DNA from 2 places in the Pseudomonas hygromyciniae genome. Region 1 is predicted to be linked to the other one. Evidence: predicted binding sites of a transcription regulator. Region 1 holds the regulator's gene; the other holds the start of a gene.
The links. The regulator LexA, encoded in region 1, represses DNA repair genes until DNA is damaged. The targets are predictions, from matches to a motif close to CTGTNTNNNNANACAG.

Region 1 (10,381 bases):
CTTGGGGTTGCAACCATGTGCATTGGTCTCGGCCAAGGCATTTCCACCGTCTTCGAACGCGTCTAAGCGTTGGGTTGACGGAAGCCGGGGCCCAGTGCCCCCGGTTTTTGTTTTTTGGAATTTTTATTTTTTTTAATAAATTTTGTAAGAGGGCCAGAGCATGAAAGTCGAACCAGGGCTCTACAGGCATTACAAAGGTCCCGAGTACCGCGTTTTCAATGTGGCGCGGCACTCCGAGACCGAGGAAGAAGTGGTGTTCTACCAAGCACTGTATGGCGATTACGGCTTTTGGGTGCGTCCCTTGAGCATGTTCCTGGAGACCGTCGAAGTTGACGGCGAACAGGTCCCGCGCTTTGCTTTGGTGCAGGGTGAACCCAGTCTTTTTTCGGTGCAATAACGGCCGGTTGCGCACAATGCTGTGCTTGACCTCACTGTGTTGCCACTATATATAGCGTTGCCGCGTCAGGCGCCAACCGCCTTTCTCTTCTCGAATTCAGGAATTTTCCGATCCATGGGCAAATCGCTGGTCATTGTGGAATCCCCGGCTAAGGCCAAGACCATCAACAAGTACTTGGGTAACGAGTACGTGGTGAAGTCGAGTATCGGCCATATCCGAGACCTGCCCACCAGCGGTTCGGCTAGCGCCAGCAAGGAGCCTGCTGCCAAGCGCGGCAAGGCGGCTGCGGGCGAAGGTCCGGTGCTCTCGCCTAAAGAGAAGGCGCGTAAGCAGCTGGTCTCGCGCATGGGTGTGGACCCGGACCATGGCTGGAAGGCCAAGTACGAAATCCTTCCAGGCAAGGAAAAGGTCATCGAGGAGCTGCGCCGGCTCGCCAAGGATGCTGACACCATCTATCTCGCAACGGACTTGGACCGCGAGGGGGAAGCCATTGCCTGGCACCTGCGCGAAGCCATCGGTGGGGATGACAGCCGCTATAAACGCGTGGTGTTCAACGAAATTACCAAGAAGGCGATCCAGGAAGCCTTCTCCAAGCCGGGCGAACTGGACATTGATCGCGTCAATGCCCAGCAGGCTCGACGCTTCCTCGACCGCGTCGTCGGCTACATGGTCTCGCCACTGCTGTGGGCCAAGATCGCTCGTGGCCTGTCCGCTGGCCGTGTGCAATCGGTCGCGGTCAAGTTGGTGGTGGAGCGCGAGCGCGAGATCCGTGCGTTCATCCCTGAAGAGTACTGGGAAGTCCACGCCGACCTCGGGACCGCCAAGGGCGCTACCGTACGCTTTGACGTAGCCCGCGAGAAAGGCGAGGCCTTCAAGCCGCTCAACGAAGCTCAGGCCATGGCCGCGCTGGAAAAGCTCAAGGCTTCCAGCTACAGCATCGTCAAGCGTGAAGACAAGCCCACCAGCAGCAAGCCGTCGGCACCGTTCATCACTTCCACCCTGCAACAGGCCGCGAGCAACCGCCTGGGCTTTGGGGTGAAGAAGACGATGATGATGGCCCAGCGTCTGTACGAAGCGGGCTACATCACTTACATGCGTACCGACTCCACCAACCTGTCGGTGGACGCGGTGGCGATGGCGCGTACTTATATTGAAAGCGAGTTCGGCAAGAAGTACCTGCCGGAGAAGCCAAACGTCTATAGCAGCAAGGAAGGCGCACAAGAGGCTCACGAAGCGATTCGTCCCTCCGATGCCAATACCGAGCCAAGCAAACTCAGTGGCATGGAGCGCGACGCTGAGCGCCTCTACGAGCTGATCTGGCGCCAGTTCCTGGCTTGCCAGATGCTGCCGGCGCAATACCTGTCCACGACTGTCACCGTGGGTGCCGGGGAATTCGAGCTGCGTGCCAAGGGCCGTATCCTCAAGTTCGACGGCTACACCCGGGTGATGCCGCAAATCGCCAAGCCAGGCGACGACGACGTGTTGCCGGACATGGCCCAGGGCGATGTGATGAAGCTGATCAAGCTTGATCCGAGCCAGCACTTCACCAAGCCGCCTGCGCGTTATTCGGAAGCCAGCCTGGTTAAGGAGATGGAGAAGCGTGGCATTGGTCGTCCTTCGACCTACGCGGCGATCATTTCCACCATCCAGGACCGTGGCTACGTGGCCCTGCATAACCGTCGTTTCTATTCGGAAAAGATGGGCGATATCGTTACCGAGCGTTTGTCTGAGAGCTTCTCCAACCTGATGGACTACGGCTTTACCGCCGGCATGGAGGAGAACCTCGATGACGTGGCCCAGGGCGAGCGTGACTGGAAAAACGTACTCGACGAGTTCTATGGCGACTTCAAGAAAAAACTCGAAGTAGCCGAGAGCCCGGAAAACGGCATGCGCGCCAACCAGCCGGTGATGACGGATATTCCGTGCACCACCTGCGGGCGGCCGATGCAGATCCGCACCGCGTCTACCGGTGTGTTCCTGGGTTGCTCGGGCTATAGCCTGCCGCCCAAAGAGCGCTGCAAGGCCACGGTCAACCTGGTACCGGGTGATGAAATCGCCGCCGACGACGAGGGTGAATCCGAGTCGCTGGTGTTGCGTGGCAAGCACCGTTGCCCGATCTGCAGCACGGCCATGGATGCCTACCTGCTGGATGAGAAGCACAAGCTGCATATCTGCGGTAACAACCCGGATTGCAACGGCTACGAGATCGAAGAAGGCACCTATCGCATCAAGGGCTACGAAGGTCCGAGCCTGGAGTGCGACAAGTGCGGCAGCGAGATGCAGCTCAAGACCGGCCGTTTCGGCAAGTTCTTCGGTTGCACCAACCCGACCTGCAAGAACACCCGCAAACTGCTGAAAAGCGGTGACGCGGCGCCGCCGAAGATGGACCCGGTGAAGATGCCCGAGCTCAAGTGCGAGAAGGTCAACGACACCTACATCCTGCGTGACGGCGCTTCGGGCCTGTTCCTGGCCGCCAGCCAGTTCCCGAAAAACCGCGAGACCCGTGCACCATTGGTGATGGAGATCGTGCCGCACAAGGATGAGATCGATCCGAAGTACCACTTCCTGTGTGAAGCGCCGAAGAAGGATCCCGATGGTCGTCCGGCTGTGATCCGCTACAGCCGCAAGACCAAGGAGCAGTACGTGCAGACCGAAGTGGACGGCAAGCCTACGGGCTGGAAGGCGTTCTACGACGGCGGTAAGTGGAAGGTCGAGGACAAGCGCCAGGGCGCTTGATCTGTAGGAGCGAGCTTGCTCGCGAAGGTCGTTGACGATAACGCGATAAACCCGATGCACTGCGTTGTTCTCGGGTTTTTCGCGAGTAAACTCGCTCCTGCAAAGCCAGCATCACGTTTATGTCGTTGTGGAGACTGCCGTCATGGCTAACGAACTCTATACCCGTACCAACCAGAAAATTTACTTCGCGGGTTTGTCCCTGGAAGCCCTTGGTCGTGCCGAGGAAGGGAAGGAGATGAACGCTATCGCGCTGGTCCAGGCGGGGCGGGAGTCGGCGTTGTTCCATCTGTATGGCGCCTTGCTGGGGCTGTGTCATGAAATTGCCGGCTTCTATCGCTTGCCCCAGGCGCATGCGCCACGGGCCGAGGATATCCTGACCCGCGAGGTGCTGGAATCCCTGGCCATCCCTGAGTTGGCCGAGTTGGTGGAAATGGCCCGCAGCCCTGACAGCTGGCTGGCACGTTTGCTGGCTGCGCATTCGGCGATGTTCCAGCCCCCGCGTGTGCCGCACAAGCCCAAGGGCGATGTGACCCAGCCGCTGATTGTTGCGGTCAGTCTGGAAGACGAAGGTCCCGAGCCGCTGAGCCGGGCCGAGTTGGAGAGCTGGCGTCAGGAGCTGAAGAAGCTGGCTATCCGCTTTCGGGATGGCTTGAACGAGTGCTGAGAGGCAGAGCAATGTAGGAGCCGGCTTGCCGGCGATAACAATTGATCAAGCAATGCAAAGTTGGCCGGCAGACCGCTATCGCTGGCAAGCTAGCTCATACAGACCATTCATCAAGCCGTAAAGAAAGCTGTTCAGATCCTGAGCGAGGCCGCGTTGATGACTGATATAATGCTGGCCTTTCGTGGAGAACAGATTTTTATGCCAACGTCCTTTCTGGAAATTGTTGAATTGCCCGACGGCCGAATTGAGCTGCGCAGGGCTGAGGACGAGGGTTCTCTGGTGACTTTGGACTTTTCCGAAGATGCCAAGGCATTTCTGCAAGGCCAGCACGTGGAAGTGGCAAAAGCCATGTTGAGCGTGGGTGTGCAGATGGCGGGGCGCTTGGCTGAAGGCGAACCAGAGAAAGACGACGGTCCGCGGATTCTTCACTGAGTCCGTTTGTCGTTTTTAAGATTCAAATTCTCAATCGGCTTCTCAATCCTGTAGAAGCCTTGCGTCCATCGCAGGCACTGACCTGACGTCAGGCTGCAATCGGACGACCTGTAATACTCCCGATAACGCGTTGCGCGTCAGTCTCGGGCTTTACCCCAATCGAATGTTCAAGCTTTGTGCATCGCCTGTGCGTGCCGCACTGATCAACTGTTGCTTGGCTGAAGCGCCCAGCGGATTCAGCCAACTGACGACGGTATGGCTACGCCCCAGTCGCAACGCTTCGCAAGTCAGTTGCTGGGCGCTCTGGGTGCCGCGTGGTTGCAGCAGCAGGATACGCTCGCGGTTCAGGCCCGCATCCCGCAGCCAGGCCTGGGTCAGGCTGGAGGGCGGGGCGATCAGAGTCAGCCAGCGGGCATCCTGCTCCTCGCTCAGTTCACGCAGAATCGGAGCCAGCAAGCTCAGGCAGTTCCCGGCAGCGCCGCGCAACGACAATTCACTGAATACCTCCGGTTCGGCGGGGGCGGTCCATGGGGACTCCACCGCCTCGCTGAGGATCGGTGCAAGTGGCTGGGCCAGGAAGGCCTCAAACAGCGGCAGTTGTGTATGTTGTTGCGCGTGTGGGAACTGCATGATGCCTCCGTTAGCGGCGAATAACGCCGACACTCAAGCCTTCGATCACCAGGTCCTGATCCTTCAGGTTGACTTCAATCGGTGAAAACTCAGGGTTTTCCGCCAGCAGCCAGACTTTGCTGCCCTCGCGTTTGAAGCGCTTGACCGTCACTTCGTCGCCAATGCGCGCCACGACGATCTGACCGTTGCGTGCTTCACGGGTGGTATGGACGGCCAGCAGGTCGCCGTCGAAGATGCCCACGTCCTTCATGCTCATGCCATGGACCCGCAGCAGGTAGTCGGCGCGAGGATGGAAGAAGGTCGGGTTGATATTGCAGGACTCTTCGACGTGCTGTTGTGCAAGAATCGGCGCACCGGCAGCGACCCGGCCGATGATCGGCAGCGTCGATTCGTCAGCCTTGGCTTCGAAGCCAGGGATACGAATGCCACGGGATGCACCTGGGGTCATTTCGATTGCACCCTTGCGGGCAAGGGCCTTCAGGTGTTCTTCCGCAGCGTTGGGGGATTTGAATCCCAGCTCCAGGGCGATTTCCGCCCGGGTCGGCGGATAGCCGTTGTCGTCGAGGCAGCGCTTGATAAAAGCGAGAATCTCAGCTTGGCGTGGCGTCAGTTTTAGCATGTTGATCGCTCTGTCTTTTTATACAGTGACTGGGATTATATACAGTGAACTGCGCTTGGCAATCATCGTTTTTGCCGAGTCCGCCGGACGGTCATCCGTCGGTCCTTGCAAAGCCTGGAGATAGCGCTGCCTACAGGCCGCTGAAGATGTGATTAAATAGGTACGAATCGGGTGACTGCCCGGCCGGAAAACGGACCTGCAGGCTTGACATTGCACAGGGTGAAACGTATGTTTCAAACAAGTGTTTGTCAGGCGGAGTACCCATGGCCCAGTCGGAAACCGTTGAACGCATTCTCGATGCTGCCGAGCAGTTGTTCGCGGAAAAAGGATTTGCTGAAACTTCATTGCGGCTGATCACCAGCAAGGCTGGGGTCAACCTGGCGGCAGTGAACTATCATTTCGGCTCGAAAAAAGCCCTGATCCAGGCAGTATTCTCACGTTTCCTGGGGCCGTTCTGCATCAGTCTCGACCGTGAGCTGGAGCGGCGCCAGACCAAGCCCGACAGCAAGCCGAGCCTGGAAGAGCTGCTGGAAATCCTCGTCGAGCAAGCGCTGGTGGTACAACCACGCAGTGGCAACGACTTGTCGATCTTCATGCGTCTGCTGGGCCTGGCGTTCAGTCAGAGCCAGGGCCACTTGCGGCGTTATCTCGAAGACATGTATGGCAAGGTATTCCGTCGCTACATGCTGCTGGTGAATGAGGCGGCTCCGCGTATTCCCCCGATCGAATTGTTCTGGCGCGTACACTTCATGCTCGGCGCCGCAGCGTTCAGCATGTCCGGGATCAAGGCTTTGCGCGCCATCGCCGAGACGGATTTCGGGGTCAACACCTCCATCGAGCAGGTCATGCGCTTGATGGTGCCGTTCCTGGCTGCTGGTATGCGCGCCGAAAGTGGTGTCACCGACCCGGCCATGGCTGCCGCTCAGTTGCGCCCGCGCAGCAAGTCCGTCCCTGTGGCTGCCAAGGTTTAACCACTGGCGTCTGGGCGCCACCGCTTGCATCCGCTAAGCTAGCCGCCCATGCCGATTTCAAATATTTACCCGTACCCCACCGCCTTGCCAGGCTTGACCTGGCGAGGTAGTGGAGTGCGCGCGTCATTCAAGGAAAATTTATGACTGCTGCCCTGCAAGGCTCTTTGATGGTGGACGTCGCCGGCACCTGGCTGACGGCTGAAGATCGCCACTTGTTGCGCCAGCCTGAAGTGGGCGGCCTGATCATTTTTGCGCGCAACATCGAGCATCCGCGCCAAGTGCGGGAGTTGAGCGCCGCCATTCGCGCGGTGCGCCCGGACCTGTTGCTGGCTGTCGACCAGGAGGGTGGCCGTGTCCAGCGCCTGCGCCAGGGGTTTGTCCGCCTGCCGGCCATGCGTGCGCTGGCAGACAATCCCAATGCCGAATACCTGGCCGAGCAGTGCGGCTGGGTCATGGCTACGGAAGTGTTGGCCGTCGGCTTGGACCTGAGCTTCGCCCCAGTGCTGGACCTCGACTACCAACGCAGCGCGGTCGTAGGCACGCGCGCGTTCGAAGGTGATCCCGAGCGTGCCGCGCTGTTGGCTGGCGCCTTTATCCGGGGCATGAACAGCGCCGGCATGGCGGCCACCGGCAAACACTTTCCGGGTCACGGTTGGGCTGAGGCAGATTCCCACGTCGCCATTCCCGTGGATGAACGCAGCCTGGAGCAGCTTCGCAGCCGTGACCTGGTGCCGTTCGCGCGCTTGAGCAAGCAATTGGCCGCCGTCATGCCGGCCCATGTCATCTATCCGCAGGTCGATAACCAGCCGGCTGGCTTCTCGCGTCGCTGGCTGCAGGACATCCTGCGCGGTGAGTTGCAGTTCGATGGGGTGATTTTCAGTGATGACCTGTCCATGGCCGGTGCCCATGTGGTGGGGGATGCGGCGAGCCGTATCGAGGCGGCCTTGAGCGCAGGTTGCGATATGGGTCTGGTGTGCAATGACCGTGCGGCCGCCGAGTTGGCCCTGAGCGCCGCCCAGCGCATGAAGGTTACGCCGTCGGCACGGATTGCCCGGATGCGTGGGCAGGCGATTGCCTCGACTGACTATAAGCAGGACCCGCGTTGGTTGGCAGCGCTCTGTGCGCTTCGGGAAGCGCAGTTGATCGAATAAGCCTGAGACAGGTGTCTGTGGCGTTCCGACAAGCCCGCTCGCCACAGGGACGGCTGACCGTCAACGCTTCTCTTGCTTATTGGGCAACGGCGCAAACAGCGCCTCGATATCTTCGTTGCCCAGCTTCCAGTCGCCAGTGGTGCGACCATCCAGCACGCCCGCCGCCAAGTCTGACTTCTCCTGCTGCAACGCCTGGATCTTCTCTTCCACAGTGCCGCGGGCAATCATCTTGTACACAAACACCGGCTTCTGCTGGCCGATGCGATACGCACGGTCAGTGGCCTGGTTTTCTGTGGCCGGGTTCCACCACGGGTCGTAGTGGATCACGGTATCGGCTTCGGTCAGGTTAAGCCCGACGCCGCCAGCCTTGAGGCTGATCAGGAAGATCTGCAGCTTGCCGCTCTGGAAATCCTTCACCGGCGTGCGCCGATCGCGAGTCTGGCCGGTCAGCAAGGCATAGGCGACTCCGCGTTTTTTCAGCTCGATCTCAATCAGGCTGAGCATCGAGGTGAACTGGGAGAACAGCAGGATCCTGCGCCCTTCGGCAAACAGTTCGTCGAGCATCTCCATCAGGCTGTCGAGTTTGCCGGAGCTGCTGCCGCGCGCCGGCAGGGTTGCATCGTTGACCAGGCGCAGGTCGCAACAGACCTGACGCAGCTTAAGCAGCGCTTCAAGGATGATGATCTGGCTGCGAGCCACGCCCTTGCGCGTGATCTCGTCGCGCACCTTCTTGTCCATGGCCAGGCGCATGGTTTCGTACACATCACGCTGGGCTTCATTGAGATCGACCCAATGGATGATCTCGGTCTTGGGCGGCAATTCGGTGGCCACCTGTTCCTTGGTGCGACGCAGCAAGAACGGTTTGATCCGACCATTGAGGTGCTGCAATCGCACGTCGCTGCCGCGTTTTTCGATGGGCACGCGGTAATCCCGGTTGAAGCTTTTTACATCGCCCAGCCAACCCGGCAGCAAGAAGTGGAACAGCGACCACAGCTCGCCCAGATGATTTTCCAGGGGGGTGCCGCTCAGGCACAGGCGCTGGCGGGCATTGAGCTCGCGGGCGGCCTGGGCGGCCTTGCTGGTGGGGTTCTTGATGTATTGGGCTTCATCGAGGATCAGCACATGCAGCGGCTGCGTGGCCAGTTGCTCGATGTCCTTGGGCAGCAGGGCATAGGTGGTCAGCAACAGGTCGTAATCCTGCAACTGGGTGAAGTGTTTTTTGCGCCCGGCACCGTACAGCGCCAGCACCTTGAGTTGCGGGGTGAAGTGCGCCGCTTCGTCGAGCCAGTTGGGGATCAGGCTGGTGGGCATCACCACCATGCACGGCCGGTCCAGGCGCCCAGCGATTTTTTCGCTGAGAATATGCGCCAGGGTCTGCAGGGTTTTGCCCAGGCCCATGTCGTCCGCGAGAATCCCGCCCACTTCCAGTTGACGTAGGGACTGCATCCAGCTCAGGCCTTCGAGCTGGTAGGGGCGCAACGTCGCGTTCAGGCCTTCGGGTGCTGCGCAGGTGAAGTCCTTGATGTCGCGCAGGCGCTGGGCAAAGTTGCGGATCTGCTCGCCGCCTTCCCATTGCAGCGGCAGGTCTTCCAGCGGATTGAGGCGAATGGCGTCGGCCTTGGCCAGGCGCAAGGCGGTGGTGCCGGGCTCTTGCAGGTAGAACTCGCCGAGGGTGGCCAGCACCGGTTTGAGCCGACCATAGGGCAGCGCCACTTGCAATGGGCCGTGGCCGCCATTGGGCAGGCCGGGGATGTTCACCAGGATCAGTTCGTCGTCGCGGCGGCGCGCGAGTTTTTCCGGGTTGAGGATTTCGGTGTGGGAGCGCATCAGGTTCAGCAGGATCGGCAGCAGGCTCAGGCGTTCGCCATTGACGATAATGCCCAGCTCCAGGTCGAACCAGTCGCGCTCCGGCACTTCATCGACGCTGGCGTACCAGTCGTCGACCGGGCTCAGGTCGAAGCCGAAATCCTCATCGATCTGCAACTCCCAGCCCTCGGCGCGTAGGCTCGGCGATGCGTTGAGGGTGAAGTTCAGCCAGGCACTGTCGTTGACCATCTCAAACAGCTCGCCGGCGCTTTCCGGCAAGGCCTTGCTCTGGCGCGTGGCGATCTTGAAGCCAAGCAGGCGCAGGTGTTCTCGAAAGCCTTGCTCCACCTCGGGGTGACGCTTGATCCGCAGGCTCTGGGTTTCCTGGCGCACAATGATATCGGCGTTTTTCTGGCCGCTGACGTAGTTACCCTGGTAATTGAACGACAGCGCCGCCCGGTGCTGGATATAGCGCTGCATCTTGCCGTTGCGCGGCTCAAAGGCGCTGAACTCGATACTGGCCAGCCACAGCCGGGGAATGGGCTGTACATCCTCGAGCACCACTTGTGGCAACACCACGCGGTTGTCCAGTACGGCCTGGAGCTTTTCCAACAGCTCGGCATCCTTGGCTGCTGCCGGATAGGCCAGGGTTTCCTGGACCTGCAGCAGCACCGCGGCAATGTGTTTGCAGTTGGTGTGTACGGGGCAGGTGCAGCGGCTGTCCACCAGGATCAAGGTGCCTTTGGCCGACTCGCGCAGGGAAATGGTCTGGCGGTAGACATTCCCTCCCGAGCCTTCGCAACTGGCGATGATGGTGCTGTCGCCCGACTCGACGATCCGCACTCGATTTTCCAGAGCGTAGCGCCGGCCACGTTCCAGGCTTTGCTCTTTGAAACGGTTGGCCCAGGAAGGCGCCAGGGGCTTGGTCAGCGACGACGGCAGGGACATGGCGCAGGATCAGTCCGCCAGGCCGGG
Region 2 (10,381 bases), 2.8 Mb from region 1:
CCTGGCTTGGCCGGTACCTCGGACTTGGGCTGTTCAGCATTCTGCGCTGGCGCAGTGACGCTGGTCCCGCTGTCCTTGCCCAGCAGGGCTTCATCGCGGCTTACGCCGGGCATGAAGTCACCGGAAAGGCTGACGAGCTGATCGTTGCCATTAAAGATGACACTGACGCGCTCCTGTTGGCGTTCCCCGCCTCCAGGTTGCAGGCTATAGAGATAATCCCAGCGATCGGCATGGAATGTGTCGGTCAGCAGGGGATTGCCCATGATAAACCGTACTTGCCGTCGGGTCATTCCCGGGCGTAACTGGTCTATCATGTCCTGCGTGACGACATTGCCCTGCTGGATGTCGATTTTGTAAACCCCGGGGAATGAACAACCGGCGAGTGCGAGCAGTCCCACAAGGGTGAAACTGGTTAGCAAGAGCTTGGTGTTTTGCATCGGTGGGCGACTTCCACTATCTTGGCTGGGACAACGTAAACGCCGATCATACCCGTATTAAGAGAAGCTGCGAAGCAGCATCCGCGAGAAAGCTAACCATGGTTGAAAATAGCGAACTACGCAAAGCCGGTCTTAAAGTGACTCTGCCACGAGTCAAGATTCTACAAATGCTCGATTCCGCCGAGCAACGCCACATGAGTGCCGAGGATGTCTACAAGGCGCTGATGGAGTCTAACGAGGACGTCGGCCTGGCCACGGTTTACCGTGTACTGACCCAGTTCGAAGCCGCAGGGCTGGTGGTTCGTCATAATTTCGACGGCGGTCATGCAGTATTTGAACTGGCTGACGGTGGTCATCACGACCACATGGTTGACCTGGATACCAATGAGGTTATCGAGTTCACCAGCCCCGAGATCGAGGCGCTGCAGCACAAGATTGCTGAGGAGCACGGATTCGATTTGGTTGACCACAATCTGGTTCTGTACATACGTAAGAAAAAGTAAGAAAGCTACGCAGATTCACTCTGCGAAACGATCGAAGGCGACCCTAGGGTCGCCTTCGTGTTTTCTATCGGGGGGAAACCCAGGGTGAAATAGGGCTCAGGCCTTCGCCGTCACCACCATTTTCTTCGCATGGGCCAGGGACTCTTTGGTCAGATCGATGCCGCCGAGCATGCGCGCGACTTCTTCGACCCGTTCGGTCTTGTTCAGCTTGGACACAGCAGTATGTGTCGCATCGCTGCCCCTGACCTTATGTACAAACAGATGCTGATGCCCCTGGGCTGCCACTTGGGGCAAGTGGGTAACGGTCAGTACCTGCCCGCGTTCGCCGAGGCGACGCAACAATTGGCCGACGATTTCTGCGGTCGGCCCGCCGATCCCCACGTCCACTTCGTCGAATACCAGTGTGGGTACGCGCGAAGTCTGGGCAGTAATGACCTGGATCGCCAGGCTGATCCGTGACAGTTCGCCGCCAGACGCCACCTTGGCCAGTGCCTTGAGAGGTTGGCCGGGGTTGGCGCTCACCAGCAGTTCCACCTGCTCCAGGCCATTAGGCTGCAGCTCGTTGCCACTGTTGGCGTGCAACTCGATGGTGAAGCGCCCGCCGGGCATGCCCAGGCGTTGGATTTCCTGTTCCACGGCGCAGGCCAGGCCGGTTGCTGCTTGCTGGCGCAGGTCGCTCAGCTCCCGGGCTTTTTCCTGATAGTGGCGGGCGAAAGAGGCCAGTTCATCGCCCAGGCGCTCGATGGATTCATCGTTGGCATTCAGGGTTTCGATCTCGTCCAGCAGTTTTTGCTGCATGGCTGCCACTTCAGTTGGCTGGATCCGATGTTTGCGCGCCAGCGTATAGATAGTGTCGAGGCGCTCTTCTATCTCTTGCAGGCGCGCCGGATCGGCATCGAAGTGGTCAAGGAAGCGGTTCAGCTCGCCAACCGCCTCTTCTACCTGGATCTGCGCACTGGTCAGCAGGGTGGTGGCTTCATTCAGCGAGCCAGAGCCGCTGTTCACGCTCGATAGGCGGTTAAGGCTTGCCGTCAATGCATTCAGCACATTGCCGGAATCGCTTTCGCTGCATTGCTCGACAACCTGGCGACAAATGCCCAGCAATGTTTCGGCATTGGTCAGGTTCTTGTGCTCCTGCTCCAGCTGTTCCAGCTCGGTTTCGCCCAAGCCCAGGCTTTCCAGCTCTTCCAACTGATAACTGAGGAGTTGGTGGCGGGCCCGCTGCTCGTCGCCGGAGTTGGACAGGCGCTCCAGCTCCAGGCGGGTCTGGCGCCAGCGCTGTGCGGCCAGTTGCACCTGGCGCGCCAGGTCGGTGGCGCCGGCGTATTCATCCAGGAGCCGGCGATGAGTGTCGGTTTTCAGCAGGGATTGATGTTCGTGCTGGCTGTGGATATCGATCAGCAATTCGCCCAGGGCTTTCAGGTCGCCAAGGGGGCAGGGCGTGCCATTGATATAGCCCCGCGAGCGGCCTTCAGCGGTGATCACGCGGCGCAGAATGCACGGGCCGTCGTTATCGAGGTCGCGTTCGGCAAGCCAGGCGCTGGCTTCCGGGATATCCGCCAAATCAAAAGTCGCCAGGATATCGGCCTTGTCTGCGCCGGGGCGAACCACGCCGCTGTCGGCGCGATCGCCCAGGGTCAGGCCCAGGGCATCGAGCATGATCGATTTGCCGGCGCCGGTTTCGCCTGTGATTACGCTCATCCCGCGATCCAGTTCAAGATCCAGATGCTCGACGATGGCGTAGTTATGTACGGACAGGTGAACCAGCATAGTGGCTGCTCCCAGGCTTTAGGTCTGGTTATTTATACAGTGTTTTGTTTGGCGCTGACAATCCTGAGGTTTAGCTCAATTTGCTTGGATGTCGGCATTTTTTAGTGCGATGTGGAATGTGCGGGAAAGTATGAGTCAGGGCATGTCGGCCCTTGAACCTGGAAATTGTGGCCCCATATACCGGAACAGAAGCGCGAGTTGAGTTCGCGCAGGATTCTGAAAGGAGAAAATTATGGCTGACGAACAGACGCTGGATACGCAAAACCCAGACGCCAACCAGGCCTCGCAGGCAGCGGGTGAAGACCTGGCGGCTCGTGTGCAAGTGCTCGAAGAGCAACTGGCAGGCGCTCAGGATCAGGCTTTGCGTGTTGCTGCCGATCTGCAGAACGTCCGCCGCCGCGCCGAGCAGGATGTAGAGAAAGCCCACAAGTTCGCGCTGGAGAAGTTTGCCGGTGATCTGTTGCCGATCATCGACAGCCTGGAGCGCGGCCTGGAACTGTCCAGCCCGGACGACGAAAACATTCGTGCCATGCGCGAAGGGATCGAACTGACCCTGAAAATGTTCCAGGACACCCTGAAGCGTTATCAGTTGGAAGCCATCGATCCACAAGGCGGCGAGCCGTTCAATGCCGAGCATCACCAGGCCATGGCCATGCAGGAAAATGCTGACCTTGAGCCCAATAGCGTGTTGAAAGTGTTCCAGAAGGGCTACCAGCTCAATGGTCGCCTGTTGCGCCCGGCGATGGTGGTGGTGAGCAAGGCTCCCGCACCGGTTTCGCCATCGATTGATGAGCAGGCTTGAAATCGTTCGTAACGACCCCATTTATAAGTCAAGCGTTTAAGTGCTACCGCAGTTAGCCACCACTGCTGCGGCAACCAAATCCAAAGTTTCGGGAGAGTGAATCATGGGCAAAATTATCGGTATCGACCTGGGGACTACCAACTCCTGCGTCTCCGTGCTGGAAAACGGCGTATCCAAGGTTATTGAGAACGCCGAAGGCGCACGTACTACCCCTTCCATCGTGGCTTACGCCAACGACGGCGAAATCCTGGTAGGCCAGTCCGCCAAGCGTCAGGCTGTGACCAATCCGCATAACACCCTGTACGCGGTGAAGCGTTTGATCGGTCGTAAGTTCGACGAAGAAGTCGTACAGAAAGACATCAAGATGGTTCCGTACAAGATCGCCAAGGCCGACAACGGTGACGCCTGGGTTGAAGTGAACGGCCAGAAAATGTCGCCACCGCAAATCTCGGCTGAAATCTTGAAAAAGATGAAGAAGACTGCCGAAGATTACCTCGGTGAAGCAGTGACCGAAGCGGTGATCACCGTTCCGGCCTACTTCAACGACAGCCAGCGCCAGGCGACCAAGGACGCCGGCCGTATCGCGGGCCTGGACGTAAAACGTATCATCAACGAACCCACCGCGGCTGCTCTGGCCTATGGCATGGACAAGGCCAAGGGCGACCACACCGTGATCGTTTATGACCTGGGTGGCGGTACTTTCGACGTTTCCGTGATCGAAATCGCTGAAGTCGATGGCGAGCACCAGTTTGAAGTGTTGGCGACCAACGGTGACACGTTCCTGGGTGGTGAAGACTTTGACATCCGTCTGATCGACTACCTCGTAGACGAATTCAAGAAAGAAAGCGGCATGAACCTCAAGGGTGACCCGCTGGCGATGCAGCGCCTGAAAGAAGCCGCTGAAAAAGCCAAGATCGAACTGTCTTCGAGCAATTCGACCGACGTGAACCTGCCGTACATCACTGCAGACGCCACCGGTCCTAAGCACTTGAACGTGAAAATCTCGCGCGCCAAGCTGGAATCGCTGGTTGAAGACCTGGTTCAGCGCACCATCGAACCTTGCCGCATCGCCCTGAAAGACTCGGGTATCGATGTTGGCTCGATCAACGACGTGATTCTGGTCGGTGGTCAGACCCGTATGCCGCTGGTGCAGCAGAAAGTTACCGAGTTCTTCGGTAAAGAAGCGCGTAAAGACGTCAACCCGGACGAAGCCGTTGCCATGGGTGCTGCCATCCAGGGTGCGGTATTGGCCGGCGACGTGAAAGACGTGCTGCTGCTGGACGTCAGCCCGCTGACCCTGGGCATCGAAACCATGGGCGGCGTGATGACTGCGCTGATCGAGAAAAACACCACGATTCCTACCAAGAAATCGCAAGTGTTCTCGACTGCCGATGACAATCAGGGCGCAGTGACCATTCACGTGCTGCAAGGTGAGCGTAAGCAGGCTGCGCAGAACAAGTCCCTGGGCAAGTTCGACCTGGCCGAGATTCCACCAGCTCCACGTGGCGTGCCACAGATTGAAGTGACCTTCGACATCGACGCCAACGGCATTCTGCACGTAGGCGCCAAGGACAAGGCTACTGGCAAGACTCAGTCGATCGTGATCAAGGCCAACTCCGGCCTGTCCGAGGAAGAAATTCAGCAGATGATCAACGATGCTGAAAAGAACGCCGAGGAAGATCGCAAGTTCGAAGAGCTGGCCGCTGCCCGCAACCAGGGTGATGCACTGGTTCACTCGACGCGCAAAATGATCGCTGATGCTGGCGACAAAGTGACTGCTGAAGAGAAGACTGCAATCGAAGCTGCAGTGGTTGCCCTGGAAGCCGCCGTTAAAGGTGATGACAAGGCCACTATCGAAGCCAAGGTTGAGGAGCTGTCGAAAGTCTCCGCGCCAGTAGCTCAGAAGATGTACGCCGAGCAAGGCCAGCCAGCTGACGGTGCCGCGCAACAGGCAGAGCCTGAAGCCAAGCACGATGATGTTGTCGATGCCGAGTTCGAAGAAGTAAAAGAAGACCAGAAGAAGTAACTTGGTCGCCCGGTTGACCGCTATCAAGCGGTGACTGGTAGGATGTCGCCGCGCGGGAGCTTGCTCCCGCGTTGGCGTGTCTGGGGTACGCGAATTTTTACAACATGCGACAAGGTTCGGATGTTGGCGGTGTGATCGGGAATGCTCCTGCTTTGCGATCAACAATCACCGCGTTTTTAGCTGGGTCTCGGCTGAGAGCAGTAAAGACCAGGATCGTTGAATTTGACGTGAGTTGGGTCCGGGCCTGTATTGGGGCTCAACGAGTTTGGCAGGCTCAGGAGGGTTTTGCCGGACGTCCTTAAGAGTGCAAAGACTTATGGCAAAGCGTGACTATTACGAAGTATTGGGTGTGGAGCGCGGCTCCAGCGAGGCGGACCTGAAGAAGGCTTACCGTCGCCTGGCGATGAAGCACCACCCGGACCGTAATCCGGATAACAAAGAATCCGAAGAATTGTTCAAGGAGGCCAACGAGGCCTACGAATGCCTGTGTGATCCGAACAAGCGCGCGGCCTACGACCAGTACGGCCACGCGGGTGTCGATCCGAGCATGGGGGGGGGCGGTGCCGGTTTTGGCGGGCAGAACTTCTCCGATATCTTCGGCGACGTGTTCAGCGACTTCTTCGGTGGCGGTCGCGGCGGTCAGCGCGGCGGTGCCCAGCGCGGCAGCGACTTGCGCTACACCCTGGAGCTGAATCTGGAAGAAGCCGTGCGCGGTACCAGCGTCAACATCCGCGTGCCGACGCTGGTCAATTGCAAGCCGTGTGACGGTTCAGGTGCCAAGAAGGGCTCTTCGCCGATTACCTGCCCGACCTGTGGCGGTATTGGTCAGGTGCGCATGCAGCAGGGCTTCTTCTCCGTGCAGCAAACCTGCCCGCGTTGCCATGGCCAGGGCAAGATCATTTCCGATCCGTGCGACTCTTGCCACGGCGAAGGGCGTGTCGAAGAGTACAAGACGCTGTCGGTGAAAGTGCCGGCGGGTGTCGATACCGGCGACCGTATCCGTTTGTCGGGCGAAGGCGAGGCGGGTGCGCAGGGTGGTCCGACGGGCGATCTGTACGTGGTGATCAATGTGCGCGAGCACTCGATCTTCCAGCGCGACGGCAAGCACCTGTTCTGTGAAGTGCCGATCAGCTTTGTCGATGCCGCCCTGGGTGGCGAGCTGGAGATTCCGACCCTCGATGGCCGGGTCAAGCTGAAGATCCCTGAGGGGACGCAGACCGGCAAGCAGTTCCGGATCCGTGGCAAGGGCGTTGCGCCAGTGCGTGGCGGTGGGGCGGGCGACTTGATGTGCCGTGTGGCCGTTGAAACTCCGGTCAATCTGGATCGTCGTCAGCGTGAGTTGCTCGAAGAATTGCGCGGCTCGCTGGACGGTGATGGCTCCCATTCGCCGAAGACCGCTGGCTGGTTCGAAGGCGTGAAGCGCTTCTTCGGCGACCTGTAAGGACGTGGATATGCGACGTATAGCAGTGATGGGCGCCGCCGGGCGCATGGGCAAGAACCTGGTGGAAGCGGTGCAGCAGCGCTCGCCTCTGTCGGGGCTGACTGCGGCGATCGTGCGTCCGGGCAGTACGCTGATCGGCGCCGATGCTGGCGAGCTGGCTTCGCTGGGGCGGATCGGTGTGGCGTTGTCCGGCAGCCTGGAGCAAGTGGCTGATGAATTCGATGTGTTGATCGACTTCACCCTGCCCGAAGTGATGCTGAAAAACCTGGCGTTCTGCCGCAAGGCGGGTAAGGCCATGGTTATTGGTACCACTGGCCTGAATGCCGAGCAGAAGCAGTTGCTCGTTGCGGCGGGTAAGGATATTCCCATCGTGTTTGCCGCCAACTTCAGTGTGGGTGTCAACCTGTCGCTGAAGTTGCTCGACATGGCCGCGCGGGTGCTGGGTGATGAGGCGGATATCGAGATCATCGAGGCCCATCACCGGCACAAGGTAGATGCGCCATCGGGCACCGCCATGCGCATGGGTGAAGTGATTGCCGATGCGTTGGGGCGCGATTTGTCGAAAGTCGCGGTGTATGGTCGCGAAGGTCATACCGGCGCGCGTGAGCGCGAGACCATTGGCTTTGCTACGGTACGCGGCGGTGACGTGGTGGGTGATCACACGGTGCTGTTTGCTGCCGAAGGTGAGCGCCTGGAGATTACCCACAAGGCCTCCAGCCGCATGACCTTTGCCAAGGGCGCCGTGCGTGCGGCATTGTGGCTGGAGGGGCGCGAAGCGGGCCTCTACGACATGCAAGACGTGCTGGATCTGCGTTAATCAGTAGCAAAAACGGGCCCCGGGTATTACTCTAGGGCCCCGTTTTTACCCGCTAAGCGACGTCCTGTCGCATTCTCCTGCCTTTTAGGCTCTTTAGCGGTGGACCAAAAAACCCTTTTTCTGTAAGCTACAGCTTTAGTGTGTCCACTAAAAGCGCGCAGAATAATTCAGTGAAGAAGCGGGGTGACGTGTCCATACGTCACTCCGCTTTTTTACAACCTGCGATCGCCCTTTCAGGCTTTATTTACGGGAGGTCTTCTTGACTAAGCCAGCCATACTCGCCCTTGCTGATGGCAGCATTTTTCGCGGCGAAGCCATTGGAGCCGACGGTCAGACCGTTGGAGAGGTGGTGTTCAACACCGCCATGACCGGCTATCAGGAAATCCTTACCGATCCTTCCTACGCCCAACAGATCGTTACCCTGACCTATCCGCACATCGGCAATACCGGTACTACACCGGAAGATGTCGAGTCTGATCGTGTCTGGTCGGCTGGTCTGGTGATTCGTGATCTACCACTGGTTGCGAGCAACTGGCGTAACACGATGTCGCTGTCCGATTACCTGAAAGCCAACAACGTTGTGGCGATCGCGGGTATCGATACGCGCCGCCTCACGCGCATCCTGCGTGAAAAAGGCTCGCAGAATGGCTGCATCATGGTCGGTGACAATATTTCCGAAGAAGCGGCGATTGCCGCAGCGCAAGGCTTCCCTGGCCTGAAAGGCATGGACCTGGCGAAAGTCGTCAGCACCAAAGAGCAGTACGAGTGGCGCTCCACTGTCTGGGACTTGAAGACCGACAGCCACGCGACCATCGAGGCTAGCGAACTGCCTTACCACGTGGTCGCTTATGACTACGGCGTGAAGTACAACATCCTGCGCATGCTGGTCGAGCGCGGTTGCCGCGTGACCGTGGTGCCGGCGCAAACCCCGGCCGCCGACGTATTGGCCTTGCAGCCAGATGGTGTGTTCCTGTCCAACGGTCCAGGTGACCCTGAGCCTTGCGACTACGCTATCCAGGCCATCAAGGAAGTGCTGGATACCGAGATCCCGGTATTCGGTATCTGCCTCGGTCACCAACTGCTGGCCCTGGCCTCCGGCGCCAAGACCCTGAAAATGGGCCATGGCCATCATGGTGCTAACCACCCGGTACAAGACCTGGACACTGGCGTAGTGATGATCACCAGCCAGAACCACGGTTTTGCGGTGGATGAAGCCACCTTGCCGGCCAACGTGCGTGCCATTCACAAGTCGCTGTTCGACGGTTCCCTGCAGGGTATCGAGCGCACCGACAAGAGCGCGTTCAGCTTCCAGGGCCACCCTGAAGCGAGCCCGGGCCCGAACGACGTAGCGCCGCTGTTCGACCGTTTCATCAATGAGATGGCCAAGCGACGCTAAATGAGTGGCCTGAGGGCGGCCCGGGAAACCGGCGGCCCCCTCAGGCTCTTCAAAGATTGTTCAAGACGGCTTGCCGACTGACCTGCGGATTTGAGTGACAAACCCATGCCAAAACGTACAGACATAAAAAGCATCCTGATTCTCGGCGCTGGCCCGATCGTTATCGGCCAGGCCTGCGAATTCGACTACTCCGGCGCCCAGGCCTGCAAGGCCCTGCGCGAAGAGGGTTACCGCGTCATCCTGGTGAACTCCAACCCGGCCACCATCATGACCGACCCGGACATGGCCGACGCTACCTACATCGAACCGATCAAGTGGCAGACCGTTGCCAAGATCATCGAGAAAGAGCGTCCAGATGCACTGCTGCCGACCATGGGCGGCCAGACTGCACTGAACTGCGCCCTGGACCTGGAGCGCGAAGGCATCCTGGAAAAGTTCGGCGTAGAGATGATTGGCGCCAATGCCGACACCATCGACAAGGCTGAAGACCGTTCGCGTTTCGACAAGGCCATGAAGTCCATCGGTCTTGATTGCCCGCGCTCGGGTATCGCCCACAGCATGGAAGAAGCTAACGCGGTTCTCGAAAAGCTGGGTTTCCCGTGCATTATCCGTCCGTCCTTCACCATGGGCGGCACCGGCGGCGGTATCGCTTACAACCGTGAAGAGTTCGAAGAAATCTGTGCCCGCGGTCTGGACCTGTCGCCGACCAAAGAGCTGCTGATCGACGAATCCCTGATCGGCTGGAAAGAGTACGAGATGGAAGTTGTCCGCGACAAAAAGGACAACTGCATCATCGTCTGCTCGATTGAAAACTTCGACCCCATGGGCGTGCACACCGGTGACTCGATCACCGTTGCTCCGGCACAGACCCTGACGGACAAGGAATACCAGATCATGCGTAACGCCTCGTTGGCGGTACTGCGTGAGATCGGCGTTGAAACCGGCGGCTCCAACGTTCAGTTCGGTATCTGCCCGAACACGGGCCGTATGGTCGTGATCGAGATGAACCCGCGTGTATCGCGTTCTTCGGCGCTGGCATCAAAAGCTACTGGCTTCCCGATTGCGCGCATCGCTGCCAAGCTGGCGATCGGTTACACCTTGGACGAGTTGCAAAACGAGATCACTGGCGGTGCTACGCCGGCGTCCTTCGAGCCGTCGATCGACTATGTCGTCACTAAGCTGCCGCGCT

Region 2: recN (DNA repair protein RecN) is a predicted target of LexA. The motif match lies at 2,735-2,750, and genes of this name have one in related genera.

The regions. Positions count from the first base shown of each region.
Region 1 is NZ_CP070506.1:4,073,828-4,084,208, reverse strand. Features, by position in the region: gene fadA (acetyl-CoA C-acyltransferase FadA) at 1-66, shown strand, start outside; gene JTY93_RS18140 (DUF1653 domain-containing protein) at 161-397, shown strand; gene topA (type I DNA topoisomerase) at 512-3,133, shown strand; gene JTY93_RS18130 (DUF6586 family protein) at 3,276-3,797, shown strand; gene JTY93_RS18125 (hypothetical protein) at 3,996-4,229, shown strand; gene sulA (SOS-induced cell division inhibitor SulA) at 4,380-4,859, opposite strand; gene lexA (transcriptional repressor LexA) at 4,870-5,478, opposite strand; gene JTY93_RS18110 (TetR/AcrR family transcriptional regulator) at 5,742-6,449, shown strand; gene nagZ (beta-N-acetylhexosaminidase) at 6,602-7,600, shown strand; gene JTY93_RS18100 (DEAD/DEAH box helicase) at 7,661-10,354, opposite strand; gene JTY93_RS18095 (CsiV family protein) at 10,364-10,381, opposite strand, start outside.
Region 2 is NZ_CP070506.1:848,566-858,946, forward strand. Features, by position in the region: gene JTY93_RS03570 (outer membrane protein assembly factor BamE) at 1-437, opposite strand, end outside; gene fur (ferric iron uptake transcriptional regulator) at 536-940, shown strand; gene recN (DNA repair protein RecN) at 1,037-2,710, opposite strand; gene grpE (nucleotide exchange factor GrpE) at 2,943-3,512, shown strand; gene dnaK (molecular chaperone DnaK) at 3,616-5,538, shown strand; gene dnaJ (molecular chaperone DnaJ) at 5,855-6,979, shown strand; gene dapB (4-hydroxy-tetrahydrodipicolinate reductase) at 6,990-7,796, shown strand; gene carA (glutamine-hydrolyzing carbamoyl-phosphate synthase small subunit) at 8,056-9,192, shown strand; gene carB (carbamoyl-phosphate synthase large subunit) at 9,298-10,381, shown strand, end outside.